One region of the Streptomyces sp. NPDC058307 genome, then DNA from elsewhere that is predicted to be linked to it. Evidence: riboswitches for the same ligand, from Rfam matches in the RefSeq annotation. Region 1 holds a riboswitch; the other holds the start of a gene.

Evidence for each region. Region 1 has a riboswitch for glycine ahead of gcvP (aminomethyl-transferring glycine dehydrogenase). Riboswitches for the same ligand answer to the same signal wherever they lie in the genome.
Region 2: another riboswitch for glycine. It lies ahead of gcvT (glycine cleavage system aminomethyltransferase GcvT); the one in region 1 lies ahead of gcvP (aminomethyl-transferring glycine dehydrogenase).

The regions. Positions count from the first base shown of each region.
Region 1 covers NZ_JBHVYZ010000050.1:8,953-16,165, reverse strand. The annotation lists gene ACFVYN_RS29705 (amino acid transporter) at 1-1,682, shown strand, start outside; gene ACFVYN_RS29700 (molybdopterin-binding protein) at 1,729-2,148, shown strand; gene gcvP (aminomethyl-transferring glycine dehydrogenase) at 2,191-5,076, opposite strand; glycine riboswitch at 5,252-5,347, opposite strand; gene ACFVYN_RS29690 (PRC-barrel domain-containing protein) at 5,470-5,847, shown strand; gene ACFVYN_RS29685 (DNA polymerase IV) at 5,931-7,213, opposite strand, start outside.
Region 2 covers NZ_JBHVYZ010000067.1:6,917-14,129, forward strand. The annotation lists gene ACFVYN_RS33975 (enhanced serine sensitivity protein SseB C-terminal domain-containing protein) at 1-511, opposite strand, end outside; gene ACFVYN_RS33980 (enhanced serine sensitivity protein SseB) at 679-1,476, opposite strand; gene ACFVYN_RS33985 (AAA family ATPase) at 1,570-2,238, opposite strand; glycine riboswitch at 2,421-2,518, shown strand; gene gcvT (glycine cleavage system aminomethyltransferase GcvT) at 2,682-3,800, shown strand; gene gcvH (glycine cleavage system protein GcvH) at 3,925-4,302, shown strand; gene glyA (serine hydroxymethyltransferase) at 4,317-5,579, shown strand; gene ACFVYN_RS34005 (L-serine ammonia-lyase) at 5,636-7,003, shown strand.

The sequences.
Region 1 (7,213 bases):
TGCCGGTCTACCGCCGCGTGGCCGAGGAGAGCCCCCACGGCGAGGGCTCCATCGCCATGCTGGAGCGCCTGCTGTCCTTCTGGCAGGGCAAGCTCTTCGTCCTGACCCTGCTCGGCTTCGCCGCCACCGACTTCCTGATCACCATCACCCTGTCCGCGGCGGACGCCTCGACCCACCTGATCGAGAACCCCCATCTGACCGGCACCCTGCACGACCAGAAGATGCTGATCACCCTCGTCCTGGTCGCCCTGCTCGGCGCGGTCTTCCTCAAGGGGTTCCTGGAGGCGATCGGTGTCGCGGTCGTCCTGGTCGGTCTCTACCTCGGTCTCAACGTCGTGGTGGTCGCCGTCGGTCTGTGGCACGTCGTCACGGCAGGGCATGTGATCACCGACTGGTCCAGCGCCCTGACCGCCGAACACGGCAACGTCTTCGCCATGGTCGGCGTGGCCCTGCTGGTCTTCCCCAAGCTCGCGCTCGGCCTGTCCGGATTCGAGACCGGCGTCGCCGTCATGCCTCACGTCAAGGGCGACCCCGGCGACACCGAGGAACGTCCCGCCGGCCGGATCCGCGACACCAAGAAACTGCTCACCACCGCCGCCCTGATCATGAGCGTCTTCCTGATCGCCACCAGCTTCATCACCACCCTCCTGATCCCGGAGAAGGAGTTCGAGTCGGGAGGCCAGGCCAACGGCCGTGCCCTCGCGTACCTCGCGCACAACTACCTGGGTGGTGTCTTCGGCACGGTCTACGACATCTCGACCATCGCCATCCTGTGGTTCGCCGGCGCCTCCGCGATGGCCGGCCTGCTCAACCTGATGCCCCGCTATCTGCCCCGCTACGGCATGGCCCCGCACTGGGCCCGCGCCGTACGCCCCATGGTCATCGTCTTCACCCTCATCGGCTTCCTGGTCACCTGGATCTTCGACGCCGACGTCGACGCCCAAGGCGGTGCCTACGCCACCGGCGTCCTGGTCCTCATCAGCTCCGCCGCGATCGCGGTGACCATCGCGGCCCGCAAGGCCGGCCAGCGGGGCTGGACGATCGGCTTCGCGGTCATCTCGGCGGTCTTCCTCTACGTCACCGTCGCGAACGTCATCGAACGCCCCGACGGCGTCAAGATCGGCGCCTGCTTCATCGCCGGCATCATCCTCGTCTCCCTGCTCTCCCGGCTGGCCCGCGCCTTCGAGCTGCGCGTGACGAGCGTGCGGCTGGACGCCATGGCGGAACGTTTCATCCGGGACATCGCCAGCCGCAAGATCCGCTTCATCGCCAACGATCCCGACCAGCGCGACCAGGCCGAATACCGCGAAAAGGTCGAGCAGATCCGCGCCGACAACGACATCCCCGGCGAGGACTTCGTCTTCGTCGAGGTCACCGTCCTGGACCCCTCCGAGTTCGAGGCGGGCCTCACCGTCCGCGGCGAGGTCATGCACGGCCGCTACCGCGTCCTGACCCTGGAGTCCTCCTCCATCCCGAACGCCCTGGCCGCCCTCCTCCTGCATGTCCGCGACATCACCGGCTGCACCCCGCACATCTACTTCGAGTGGACCGAGGGCAGCCCCTTCCACCAGTTCCTGCGCTTCTTCCTCTTCGGCCAGGGCGAGGTCGCCCCCGTCACCCGGGAGGTCCTGCGCGAGGCGGAACCCGACCGCGCCCGCCGACCTCGCGTCCACACCGGCTGACCCGCACATACCGGACATGAGCCGCGTACGGCCCTAAGTTGATGCCATGACCCTGAGCATCCGCAACCAGCTCCCCGGCACCGTCACCACCGTCACCCAGGGCGAGGCCATGGCGACGGTCAAGATCCGCCTCGACGGCGGCCAGGACCTCACGGCCGCGATCACCCTCGACGCCGTGGAGGATCTCGGCCTCACCCAGGGCTCTTCCGTGCACGCCCTGGTGAAGTCGACGGAGGTCTCCCTCGCCGCCGCCCCCGTCCGGGGCCTGTCCATCCGCAACCAGTTGCCGGGCACGGTCACCGCCGTGGCCACCGGCGCCGCCATGGCCACCGTGAAGATCGCCGTCGAGGGCGGCGAACTCACCTCCGCGATCACCGCGGACGCCGCGACCGACCTCGCCCTGGCCGTCGGCACCCCCGTGGTCGCCCTCGTCAAGTCGACCGAGGTGTCACTGGCGACGGCGTAACGGAAAAGGGCCCCGCCGAAGCGGGGGCCTCACTCTCTGACGTCAGTCCTCGTACGCGTCCAGCGGCGGGCACGAACACACCAGGTTGCGGTCACCGAAGGCCTGGTCGATCCGCCGCACCGGCGGCCAGTACTTGTCCGCGACCGACACCCCGGCCGGGAACACGGCCTCCTCGCGCGTGTACGCGTGCTCCCACTCCCCGCCCAGCGCACCGGCGGTGTGCGGGGCGTTGCACAGCGGATTGTCGTCGGCGGCCCACTCCCTGGTGCCGACCTTCTCGATCTCCCCGCGGATGGCGATCATCGCCTCACAGAACCGGTCGAGCTCGGTCAGGTCCTCGGACTCGGTCGGCTCGATCATCAGCGTCCCGGCCACCGGGAACGACATGGTCGGCGCGTGGAAGCCGTAGTCGATGAGCCGCTTGGCCACGTCGTCGACGCTCACCCCGGTCGCCTTGGTCAGCGGCCGCAGGTCGACGATGCACTCGTGCGCGACCAGCCCGCCGGGGCCGGTGTAGAGCACGGGGTAGTGCGGCTCGAGACGCTTGGCGATGTAGTTGGCGGACAGGACCGCCACCTGCGTGGCCCGCTTGAGCCCCTCACCTCCCATGAGCCGGACGTACGCCCACGAGATCGGCAGAATGCCCGCGGACCCCCAGGGCGCGGCCGAGACGGGCCCGACGCCCGTCTCCGGACCGGCCGCGGGCTGCATGGGGTGGTTCGGCAGATACGGCGCCAGGTGCGCCCGTACGCCGACCGGGCCGACGCCCGGACCGCCGCCCCCGTGCGGGATGCAGAAGGTCTTGTGCAGGTTCAGGTGGGAGACGTCACCGCCGAAGTGCCCCGGCTTGGCCAGCCCCACCAGGGCGTTGAGGTTGGCCCCGTCGACGTACACCTGCCCGCCCGCCTCGTGCACCTGGGCGCAGATGTCGGCGACGTGTTCCTCGAACACCCCGTGCGTCGAGGGGTACGTGATCATCAGCACCGAGAGCTCGTCGCGGTACTGCTCGATCTTGGCCCGCAGGTCCTCGACGTCGATCTCACCGTCCTCGGCGGTCTTGACGACGACGACCTTCATGCCCGCCATCACGGCGCTGGCGGCATTGGTCCCGTGCGCGGAGGACGGGATCAGACACACGGTCCGCTGCTCGTCACCGTTGGCCCGGTGGTACCCGCGTACGGCGAGCAGCCCGGCCAGCTCGCCCTGCGACCCCGCGTTGGGCTGCAGCGACACCTTGTCGTACCCGGTGACCTCGGCGAGCTGTTCCTCCAGCTCGCGGATGAGGGTGAGGTAGCCCTGCGCCTGCTCGGCGGGAGCGAAGGGGTGCAGCTGGCCGAACTCGGGCCAGGTGACCGGCTCCATCTCCGTGGTCGCGTTGAGCTTCATGGTGCAGGAGCCCAGCGGGATCATGCCCCGGTCGAGCGCGTAGTCCCGGTCGGCCAGGCGGCGCAGGTAGCGCAGCATCGCGGTCTCGGAGCGGTGCTGGTGGAAGACGGGGTGGGTGAGGAAGGCGTCGCCGCGCAGCAGCGCGTCCGGCAGCGCCTCCTCGGTCGCCGCGTCCAGCGCCTCGATGTCGGCCTCGACCCCGAAGGCGTTCCACACGGCGCTCACCTGGGCCCGCGCGGTGGTCTCGTCACATGCGATGGACACATGGTCGGCGTCGACGAGGTGGAGGTTGACGCCGTTGCGCCGGGCCGCGGCGACGACCTCGGCGGCCTTCGCGGGCACCCGCACGGTCAGCGTGTCGAAGTAGGACCCGTGCACGACCTCGACCCCGCCGGCCGTCAGCCCCGCGGCGAGGATGTTCGCGTAGCGGTGCGTCCGCCGCGCGATGCCCTTCAGCCCGTCGGGCCCGTGATAGACGCCGTACATCCCGGCCATGACCGCGAGCAGCACCTGCGCGGTGCAGATGTTGCTGGTCGCCTTCTCCCGCCGGATGTGCTGCTCACGCGTCTGCAGCGCGAGCCGGTAGGCCTTGTTGCCGTCGGCGTCCACGGACACGCCCACGAGCCGCCCGGGCAGGCTCCTGGCGAACTTCTCCTGCACGGCCATGTATCCGGCGTGCGGTCCGCCGAATCCCATCGGCACACCGAACCGCTGCGTGGTCCCGACCGCGATGTCCGCCCCGAGCTCGCCCGGCGACTTCAGCAGGGTCAACGCGAGCAGATCGGCGGCCACGGTCACGAGCGCGCCGAGCTCGTGAGCCTGGTCGATGAGCGGCTTGATGTCCCGTACGGCCCCGGAGGCGCCGGGGTACTGGACGAGCACCCCGTTGATCTCACGCCCGGCGACCTCGGCCGGGATCCCGTCGCTGAGGTCGGCTACCACGACCTCCAGACCGGTCGGCTCGGCGCGGGTCTGGATCACGGCGATGGTCTGCGGCAGCGCGTCGGCGTCGACGAGGAAGAGGCCCTTCTTGTTCTTCCCCATCCGGCGGGACAGTGCCATGGCCTCGGCCGCCGCGGTCCCCTCGTCGAGCAGCGAGGCACCGGAGGTGGGCAGCCCGGTGAGGTCGGCGACCATGGTCTGGAAGTTGAGAAGAGCCTCGAGCCGTCCCTGCGAGATCTCGGGCTGATACGGCGTGTAGGCCGTGTACCAGGCCGGGTTCTCCATGACGTTGCGCAGGATGACGGGCGGAGTGAAGGTGCCGTAGTACCCGAGCCCGATCATGGAGTCGAGCACCTGGTTCCGGTCGGCCAGCGACCGCAGCTCGGCCAGCACCTCGGCCTCGGTGCGCGCACCGGGCAGTTCCAGCGCATCGGCGTTCTTGATCACATCCGGCACCGCGGCCGCGGTGAGCTCGTCCAGCGAGCCGTAGCCGACCTGCGCGAGCATCTTGGCGCAAGCCTCGTGATCAGGGCCGATGTGACGCTGCTCGAAGGGGATGCCCTGTTCGAGCTCGGAGAGCGGAATGCGGTGGGCGGTCATTGCGGAGGCCTCCTGGTCTGACGCGACCTTCGAGGGGTACCCCGGCACGGGTACCCCGACGGCCTCCCCCTCTGTCATCTCGACCTGAGAGCTTCACCGGCCGCCCGAAGGCCGCCGGCTTTCCCCGTCGGTGAGAGCGGAAGCCGTCGACACCCGCCCTGCTTTCCAGAGTGACCTCGTCCGTGCGGTACGTGAGCCTGAGAGATTCCGGGGAGGATTTGCTCCTTCGGCGCCTCCGATGGTGTCCGGAGGACTCTCCCGCACGGGATCAGCAGCCGCTGGCAAGCCTACCAGCGAGGCCGCCGCACGAGTCTTCGAGTGGCCGCACACCCCGATGTGCTCTTTCGTAGTGCTTACGACCGCTTCGGATGAGGTGCGACCAGTGGAGGACCCGTGCAGACCGACATCGATCCGCGCAACCTGATCGGCCGCAAGGCGTTCGACCGCAACGGCACCAAGATCGGCACCGTCGACGAGGTCTACCTCGACGACGCCACGGGCGTACCGGAGTGGGCTGCCATACGCACCGGCCTCTTCTCCCGGGACGCCTTCGTCCCCCTGGAGCCGAGCGAACTGGTCGACGGCACCCTGCACGTCCCCTTCGACCGCACCCTCATCAAGGACGCCCCGGACTTCGGCGTGGGCCGCCACCTCTCGCCCGAGCAGGAACTCCAGCTCTACCACCACTACGGCCTCGACGCGGCGGCCCCGCCCCCGTTCCCGGACCGGAACTTCGGCAAGCTGGCGGGCACGGGGGACGTGGAGGCCTGACCTCTTCGATCCCGGCGCCACCAGCACCCCTACGCTGTGCATGCACCGACCCGTCCCCTCAGCGGCCGCCCGCGCGAGCCCCGTCAGGCGCCCGCCCCGGGCCCCCCGACCGCCCTAGGGGAACTCATCACCTCGACCAACGGCAACGGCTCGGCCGACTCCAGCCGAGGATCGTCGACAGGAAACGTCCGCACCCGCCCCGGCTCGGAATCCGTCGGCGTCTCGAACCGCACGGTCACCCGCCCCAGCCCACTGCCCTGCACCCACCCATGCCCGTACTCGGCGTGCCGCACGTCATGCCCGGCCACCCACCGCCGCTCGACGACCACGTCCCGCTCCTCCACCGGGACCTCATCACCCACCTCCTCGACGGCGTGATGATCCACTCTCTCCCCCGCGGCCTGGGCGAACAGATCCTCCTGGGTGAAGTCGGCAAGCCCGGAAACCCCCACCCCCAGCAGTCGCACACCCCCCGTCGAGTCGACTCCCTCCAGCAACCGCAGAGCGGCCTCCTTCACCACCGCGGGATCATCCGTGGGCCCCCGCAAGGTCTCGGACCGCGTCAGCGTCGAGAAGTCGTACCGCCGCACCTTCAACACGATGGTCCGCCCCGACAACCGCGCCTCCCGCAACCTGCGGACACACCGGTCCGCCAACCGCTGCACCTCAAGGCCCACCCGGACCCGGTCATGGATGTCCACGTCGTACGTGTCCTCCACCGACACCGACTTCGTCTCCCGCTCCGCCACCACGGACCGCTCGTCCCGCGCCAGCGCCATGGCGTACAGCCCGTGCCCGTGCGCCTTCCCGAGCAGCCGTACGAGCTCGTCCTCACCCGCCTCGACGATCTCGTCGACGGTATGGATCCCGGCCCGCCGCAGGTGGTCCCCGGTCGCCGGCCCCACCCCGGGCAGGGTCCGTACCGACATCGGTCCGAGCAGCGCCCGCTCGGTGCCCGGCTCGATCACCACCAAGCCGTCCGGCTTGGCCTGCTCGGAGGCGATCTTCGCGAGCATCTTGGACGCGGCCAGCCCCACCGACCCCGTGAGCCCCGTGCCGGTCCGTATGTCGGCCCGCAGCTTCGCCCCGACCAGTCGCGCCGACGCCTCGTCCCAAGCCGCTCCAGCGGCCTCCAGATCCACGAACGCCTCGTCCAGGCTCAGTGGCTCCACCAGCGGCGACAGCTCCCGCAGGAGCGCCATCACCTGCTCGCTGATCGCCTTGTAGAGCCCGAAGCGCGGCACGAGATACGCGGCGTTCGGCGCGAGGCGTCTTGCCTGGGCCATGGGCATCGCCGAGTGCACCCCGAACACCCGGGCCTCGTAGGACGCGGTGGCCACCACACCGCGCGGCCCCAGCCCTCCCA
Region 2 (7,213 bases), on a different contig from region 1:
CGATCGCGAGATACGGCGCCCCGAGCGCCGGCTGCACCCAGGCGCGGCGCAGCGAGCGGACCGCCGGGGTGCGGTGGGCGTTCTGCACGAGCAGGGCGTAGAACTGGGGGATCTCGATGCCGGGTTCCGAGAGCCTCAGCGGCCCCGCGGGCTGGCGCTCCAGGCCGGTCGCGATGCGGCGCAGGTCGAGCCAGGGGATGCCGACCCCGCCGCCGGGGGCGTGCGGGTTGAGCCAGAGGCCGTAGTGGTCGGGGTAGAGCGTGCGGGCCACGTCGATGCCGTCGACCACTTCGTACGAACGGTTCCAGCCGCTGGCGCTCAGCTCCTGGGCCGAGGTCACACAGGGGGCGTAGCCGTAGCCGTCGACCTCCATGTTCGCGTACTGGGCGTCCGGGGAGCCGGACTGGCCGTGCCACAGGAGCATCCAGATCTGGCCGGAGCCGGGGGACGCGAGTGCCTTGAGCAATGCCTCGTAGGCGTCGTAGCGCCCGGGCGTCACCTGGCGCAGCATGTGCTCGACCTGGCCGGTCGTGGTGCCGGTTCCGCTGGCGCCGCTCACGTTGTGCCGCCCCTTCTTCAAAGGTTGCCCCAGGTATGGGAACAGCTTAAGCGCCTACCGGGCCGGGGCTCGTCGACCGTCGGCGGTGCGGGGCGCGTGGGACGCCCCTGACGGCAGGTCTAGTTGCCGTGCAGGTAGAAGGGCCGTACGCGTTCGCGCATCCAGTGGCCCACCGGGTCGTCCGCCACGTCGAGCAGGACCAGGTTGACCGGCCAGCGCACCGGGGTCCGCCCCAGGGCCCGGCCGAGGGCGTCCATCGGCAGGGTGCGCAGGTCGCCCTCCCACTGGGAGAGTTCCACGCCAACGAACATGACCGGCTCGGCGGTCTCGATGGCGGCCAGGCAGCGACGGGCCGTCAGGACCACGCCCGTGGCCGCGAACTCGGCGGACGCGGCTGCCAGGAAGTCGACCGGGTCGTCCTGCCAGTCCGGCTCGTACAGCTTGACCCGGCCGCCGGTGTTGGGCCCGTCCAGCGGGGTGCGGCCCACCCGGCACAGCTCGGCGACGGCGGCGGGCGGAAGGGGGACGCCGACCACGCCGTCGGGGTTCACCGCGACGCCCACCTGCGGGGGCAGACCGCGGGCGAACTCGACCGCCGGGGCGATGGTGTACGACAGATGGCTGCCGACGACCTGGCGGAACTGCTCCTCGGAGCTGAAGACCGGGACGAACGCCTGGCCCTGGATCTCCAGGGTGGGCAGGTCGAGGGGGCCGCTGTGCGGGCCGCCGCCGTTCGGCAGGGGGATCCAGACGAAGCTGCGGCCGAGCACCTCGATGATCCGGGCGCTCGCCGAGGGCATGCCGAGGGAGGCCGAGAGCACCTCCTCCAGTTCGTTGCCGGGCCATCCGCCGTGCGGATGGTGGTGCGGGTGCGCCTGCCCTGGAAAGTCCGCGGGAAGATCCGCCGGGAAGTCCATCTGTGTGACCGCCTGCTGTGAACCGCTGTTGATGTGGCTGAAAGGCTAGCGGGTACGGCACGAAGGTGGCCCGGCCCGGGAAACCCGCCCGTCTCAGCCCGTGAACCCGATCCGTCGCAGCACGTCCGCCGCGTCCCGGTCGATCAGCACCGCCGAACCGCAGCCCTGGGGCAGGTCGCCGCGCGCCACGGAGCGGATCAGCCGGGCGGCCGCCCCCCGGTGCCGCAGGAAGGCGTACCGCGAGACCCCCCGGCCGCGCTCGCGCTGGCCCTCGAGCGCGGTGTCCGCCGTGACGTCGAGCAGCAGCAGGTGCAGGGTGCCGCCCCGGCGCCGCGCCTCGCGGGCCAGCCAGCCCCGCACCCACGCCTGCGTCCCGCAGTCGTGCACCACAACCCCCTCGCCGGAGCGCAGGGCGCGGCGCAGTGCGGCGTAGTGCGCGAGCCGGACCAGGGGGCGGTAGACGGCGTACGGGAGTAAGCGGGCCAGCCGGCCGTCCCAGCGGTCGCGGGTGTCCTGGGAGTCGATCCGGATCCCGCTGACCGCACGCCTCATCAGCGTGGACTTGCCGCTGCCGGGCAGGCCGGTGATGACGACGACATCCCCAGGGCCGAAGAGCAGGGCGTGCGGGCTGTGGCCCGCGCGGTCGCGCAGGTCACGGACGACCGGGCGGGCGCCGAGGGTCTCGACCGCCGGGGCCGCGGGCTGCTCGGGCAGCGCGAGTCCCGAGGTCGACGCGTACGCCGTGGGCCTGTTCACCGTCATCGTCCTCCTCCGGGGTCGGGGTCTCCCTCCCCACCGAGCGTAAAGAGAAGGTAATGGATGATCTCCCGGGTTTCTGTACGCGTACCGCCACAAGCCGGTTACAGAAGGGAGGGGTCGGGGCGGCCCTGCCGTGGGCGTCCGATGCGTGCAATGATGTCCGCGCCAACTGCATACCGGCCGCTTGAATCCGCGCGGGAGAGTCCCGGGGTACGTGTACCCGGGCGCCGAAGGAGCAAGTCCCTCCCTTGAATCTCTCAGGCCCCGTTACCGCGCGGGCGAGGCACATCTGAAAAGCGGGCCGCCGACTCGAAGGCGGCCCCACCCACGGTGCAAGCCGCCGGCCACTTGTGGTCGGGGCGAACCTCTCAGGTTCCGATGACAGATGGGGAGGAATACCTCGCCCGTCACACCCATGTCCTGGGATCCTTGGAGACGACCGTCCGATGAGCAGTTCTGAACTCCGTCTCACCGCGCTCGACGCCCTGCACCGCTCGCTCGGTGCGACGATGACCGACTTCGCCGGCTGGGACATGCCCCTGCGGTACGGCTCCGAGCGCGACGAGCACACCGCGGTACGCACGAAAGCCGGGCTCTTCGACCTCTCCCACATGGGCGAGATCACCGTGACCGGGCCGCAGGCGGCCGGGCTGCTGAACTTCGCCCTGGTCGGCAACATCGCCTCGGTCGGTGTCGGCCGGGCCCGCTACACGATGATCTGCCAGGCCGACGGCGGCATCCTCGACGACCTGATCGTCTACCGGCTCGGCGAGACCGAGTACCTGGTGGTCGCCAACGCCTCCAACGCCCAGGTCGTGCTGGACGCGCTGACCGAGCGCGCGGCCGGCTTCGACGCGGAGGTGCGCGACGACCGGGACGCGTACGCGCTGATCGCCGTACAGGGGCCCGAGTCGCCGGGGATCCTCGCGTCCCTGACCGACGCGGACCTCGACGGCCTCAAGTACTACGCCGGTCTGCCGGGCACGGTCGCCGGGGTCCCGGCGCTGATCGCGCGCACCGGGTACACCGGCGAGGACGGCTTCGAGCTGTTCGTGGCGCCGTCGGATGCCGAGACGGTGTGGCAGGCCCTGACGAAGGCCGGCGAAGGCGTCGGTCTGACTCCCTGCGGGCTGTCCTGCCGGGACACCCTGCGCCTGGAAGCGGGCATGCCGCTGTACGGGCACGAGCTCTCGCGGGAGCTGACACCCTTCGACGCCGGGCTCGGGCGGGTCGTGAAGTTCGAGAAGGACGGGGACTTCGTGGGGCGCGAGGCGCTCGAGGCAGCCGCCTCCCGCGCCGCCGAGAACCCGCCGCGCGTCCTCGTCGGACTCGTCGCCGAGGGGCGCCGCGTCCCGCGTGCCGGGTACGCGGTCGTCGCGGGCGGCGAGGTGATCGGCGAGGTCACCTCCGGGGCCCCCTCGCCGACGCTGGGCAGGCCGATCGCGATGGCGTACGTCGACGCCGCGCACGCGACGCCCGGCACGACGGGTGTCGGTGTGGACATCCGGGGCAGCCACGAGCCGTACGAGGTCGTGGCGCTGCCGTTCTACAAGCGCCAGAAGTAGGCGCCGGCCCTAAGCGCCAGAAACAGCCGCCGTAGGTGATGCTGGGCACACAGTCGCTGCTCACGCACGCCTTCAGCAGTCCCCCCTTCACCAGCACTCCCCCGCGTACAGGAGAATTCAGGCCATGAGCAACCCCCAGCAGCTGCGCTACAGCAAGGAGCACGAGTGGCTGTCGGGCGCCGAGGACGGCGTCTCGACGGTCGGCATCACGGAGCACGCGGCCAACGCGCTCGGCGATGTCGTCTTCGTCCAGCTCCCGGAGGTCGGTGACACGGTGACCGCGGGCGAGACCTGCGGCGAGCTGGAGTCGACCAAGTCGGTCAGCGACCTGTACTCCCCCGTCTCCGGTGAGGTCACCGAGGTCAACGAGGACGTCGTCAGCGACCCGGCACTGGTGAACTCCGCCCCCTTCGAGGGCGGCTGGCTGTTCAAGGTACGCGTCTCGGAGGAGCCGGCCGACCTGCTCTCCGCCGACGAGTACACCGCCTTTTCCGCCGGCTGAGGAGTCCGCACCCGATGTCCGCACTGAACACGCCCCTGCACGAGCTCGACCCGGAGATCGCCGCCGCGGTCGACGCCGAGCTGGACCGTCAGCAGTCCACCCTCGAGATGATCGCCTCGGAGAACTTCGCTCCGCTCGCGGTCATGGAGGCGCAGGGCTCGGTCCTCACCAACAAGTACGCCGAGGGCTACCCGGGCCGCCGCTACTACGGCGGCTGCGAGCACGTCGACGTGGCCGAGCAGATCGCGATCGACCGGGTCAAGGAGCTGTTCGGCGCCGAGTACGCCAACGTCCAGCCCCACTCCGGTGCCTCCGCGAACCAGGCCGCCCTGTTCGCGCTGGCCCAGCCCGGTGACACGATCCTGGGTCTGGACCTGGCGCACGGCGGTCACCTGACCCACGGCATGCGGCTGAACTTCTCCGGCAAGCAGTTCAACGTCGTCGCCTACCACGTGGACGAGTCGGGCCTCGTCGACATGGCCGAGCTGGAGAAGCTGGCCAAGGAGCACCGGCCCAAGGTGATCATCGCGGGCTGGTCGGCGTACCCGCGGCAGCTGGACTTCGCGGAGTTCCGCCGGATCGCCGACGAGGTCGAGGCGTACCTGTGGGTCGACATGGCCCACTTCGCCGGCCTGGTCGCGGCCGGGCTGCACCCGAACCCCGTCGAGTACGCGGACGTGGTCACCTCCACCACCCACAAGACGCTCGGCGGACCGCGCGGCGGGATCATCCTCGCGAAGAAGGAGTTCGCGAAGAAGCTGAACTCCTCCGTCTTCCCGGGCTTCCAGGGCGGCCCCCTGGAGCATGTGATCGCGGCGAAGGCGGTGTCCTTCAAGGTCGCCGCCTCGGAGGAGTTCAAGGAGCGCCAGCGGCGTACGGTGGACGGTGCGCGCATCCTCGCCGAGCGTCTGACGGCCGACGACGCCCGGGAGGCCGGGATCGACGTGCTCTCCGGCGGCACCGACGTCCACCTCATCCTCGTCGACCTGCGCGAGTCCGAGCTGGACGGCCGGCAGGCCGAGGACCGTCTCCACGAGGTCGGCATCACGGTCAACCGCAACGCCGTCCCGAACGACCCGCGCCCGCCGATGGTGACGTCGGGGCTGCGGATCGGCACGCCCGCCCTGGCCACCCGCGGCTTCACGGCCGAGGACTTCGCCGAGGTCGCGGACGTCATCGCGTCGGCGCTGAAGCCGTCGTACGACGTGGAGTCGCTCAAGGCCCGGGTGAAGGCCCTTGCCGACAAGCACCCGCTGTACGCCGGTCTGAACAAGTAGTTCCACGGTGGGGGCACCCGACGACGTGTGCCCCCACCCTTTGTGAAGGAGTGCCCGTGGCCATCTCGGTCTTCGACCTGTTCTCGATCGGCATCGGCCCGTCCAGCTCCCACACGGTCGGCCCGATGCGCGCGGCCCGCATGTTCGCCCGCCGCCTGCGCAACGAGGAGCTGCTGCCCTCCGTCGCCTCGGTGCGCTGCGAGCTCTACGGCTCCCTGGGCGCGACCGGCCACGGTCACGGCACCCCGAAGGCGGTGCTGCTCGGCCTGGAGGGGGCCTCCCCGCGCACGGTGGACGTGGAGGGCGCGGACGACCGGGTGGCGGAGATCAAGGCCGCCGGTGTCCTGAACCTGCTCGGCGAGCGCGAGATCCCGTTCTCCTTCGACGACGACCTGGTGCTGCACCGCCGCAAGGCCCTCCCGTACCACGCGAACGGCATGACGGTGTGGGCGTACGACGCCTCGGGCGCCGAGCTCATGTCGAAGACGTACTACTCGGTGGGCGGCGGTTTCGTCGTCGACGAGGACGCCATGGGCGCGGACCGGATCAAGCTGGACGACACGGTCCTGAAGTACCCCTTCCGCACCGGCGACGAGCTGCTGCGGCTGGCGAAGGAGACCGGTCTGTCGATCTCCGCCCTGATGCTGGAGAACGAGCGGGCCTGGCGCACCGAGGACGAGATCCGGGCCGGGCTGCTGGAGATCTGGGAGGTCATGCGGGCGTGTGTGTCCCGGGGCATGTCCCGTGAGGGCATCCTGCCGGGCGGCCTCAAGGTGCGCCGCAGGGCCGCCGTCACCGCACGCCAACTGCGCGCCGAGGGCGACCCGTTGGCGCACTCCATGGAGTGGATCACGCTGTACGCGATGGCGGTGAACGAGGAGAACGCGGCGGGCGGCCGGGTGGTGACCGCCCCGACCAACGGCGCGGCCGGCATCATCCCCGCGGTGCTCCACTACTACATGAACTTCGTGCCCGGCGCCGACGACGAGGGTGTCGTCCGCTTCATGCTCGCCGCCGGCGCGATCGGCATGCTCTTCAAGGAGAACGCGTCCATCTCCGGCGCCGAGGTCGGCTGCCAGGGCGAGGTCGGCTCGGCCTGCTCGATGGCCGCGGGTGCCCTCGCCGAGGTCCTCGGCGGCTCCCCCGAACAGGTCGAGAACGCCGCCGAGATCGGCATGGAGCACAACCTGGGCCTGACCTGCGACCCGGTCGGCGGCCTGGTCCAGATCCCCTGCATCGAGCGCAACGGCATGGCCGCGGTGAAGGCGGTCACGGCGGCGAAGATGGCGCTGCGGGGCGACGGCTCGCACAAGGTGTCCCTGGACAAGGTCATCAAGACGATGAAGGAGACCGGGGCCGACATGAGCGTGAAGTACAAGGAGACGGCCCGGGGCGGGCTCGCGGTGAACATCATCGAGTGCTGAGGGGACGGGCCCTGGCCAGCGCGTTCGCCTCTTTCGGCGCTGTCGGGGCCTTCCCTGTCTACGCGGCGGGAAGTCCCCGGAACGTCCCTGGGACAGACGTGAAAGTCCCCGAAAAGTCCCCAGGAAATCCCACGGGATGGGCGTCCGACCTGGAGGTTCGTGACATCCGCGATCTCTCTTCCCATCCGCCCTGACCGCCGACTGTCGTCA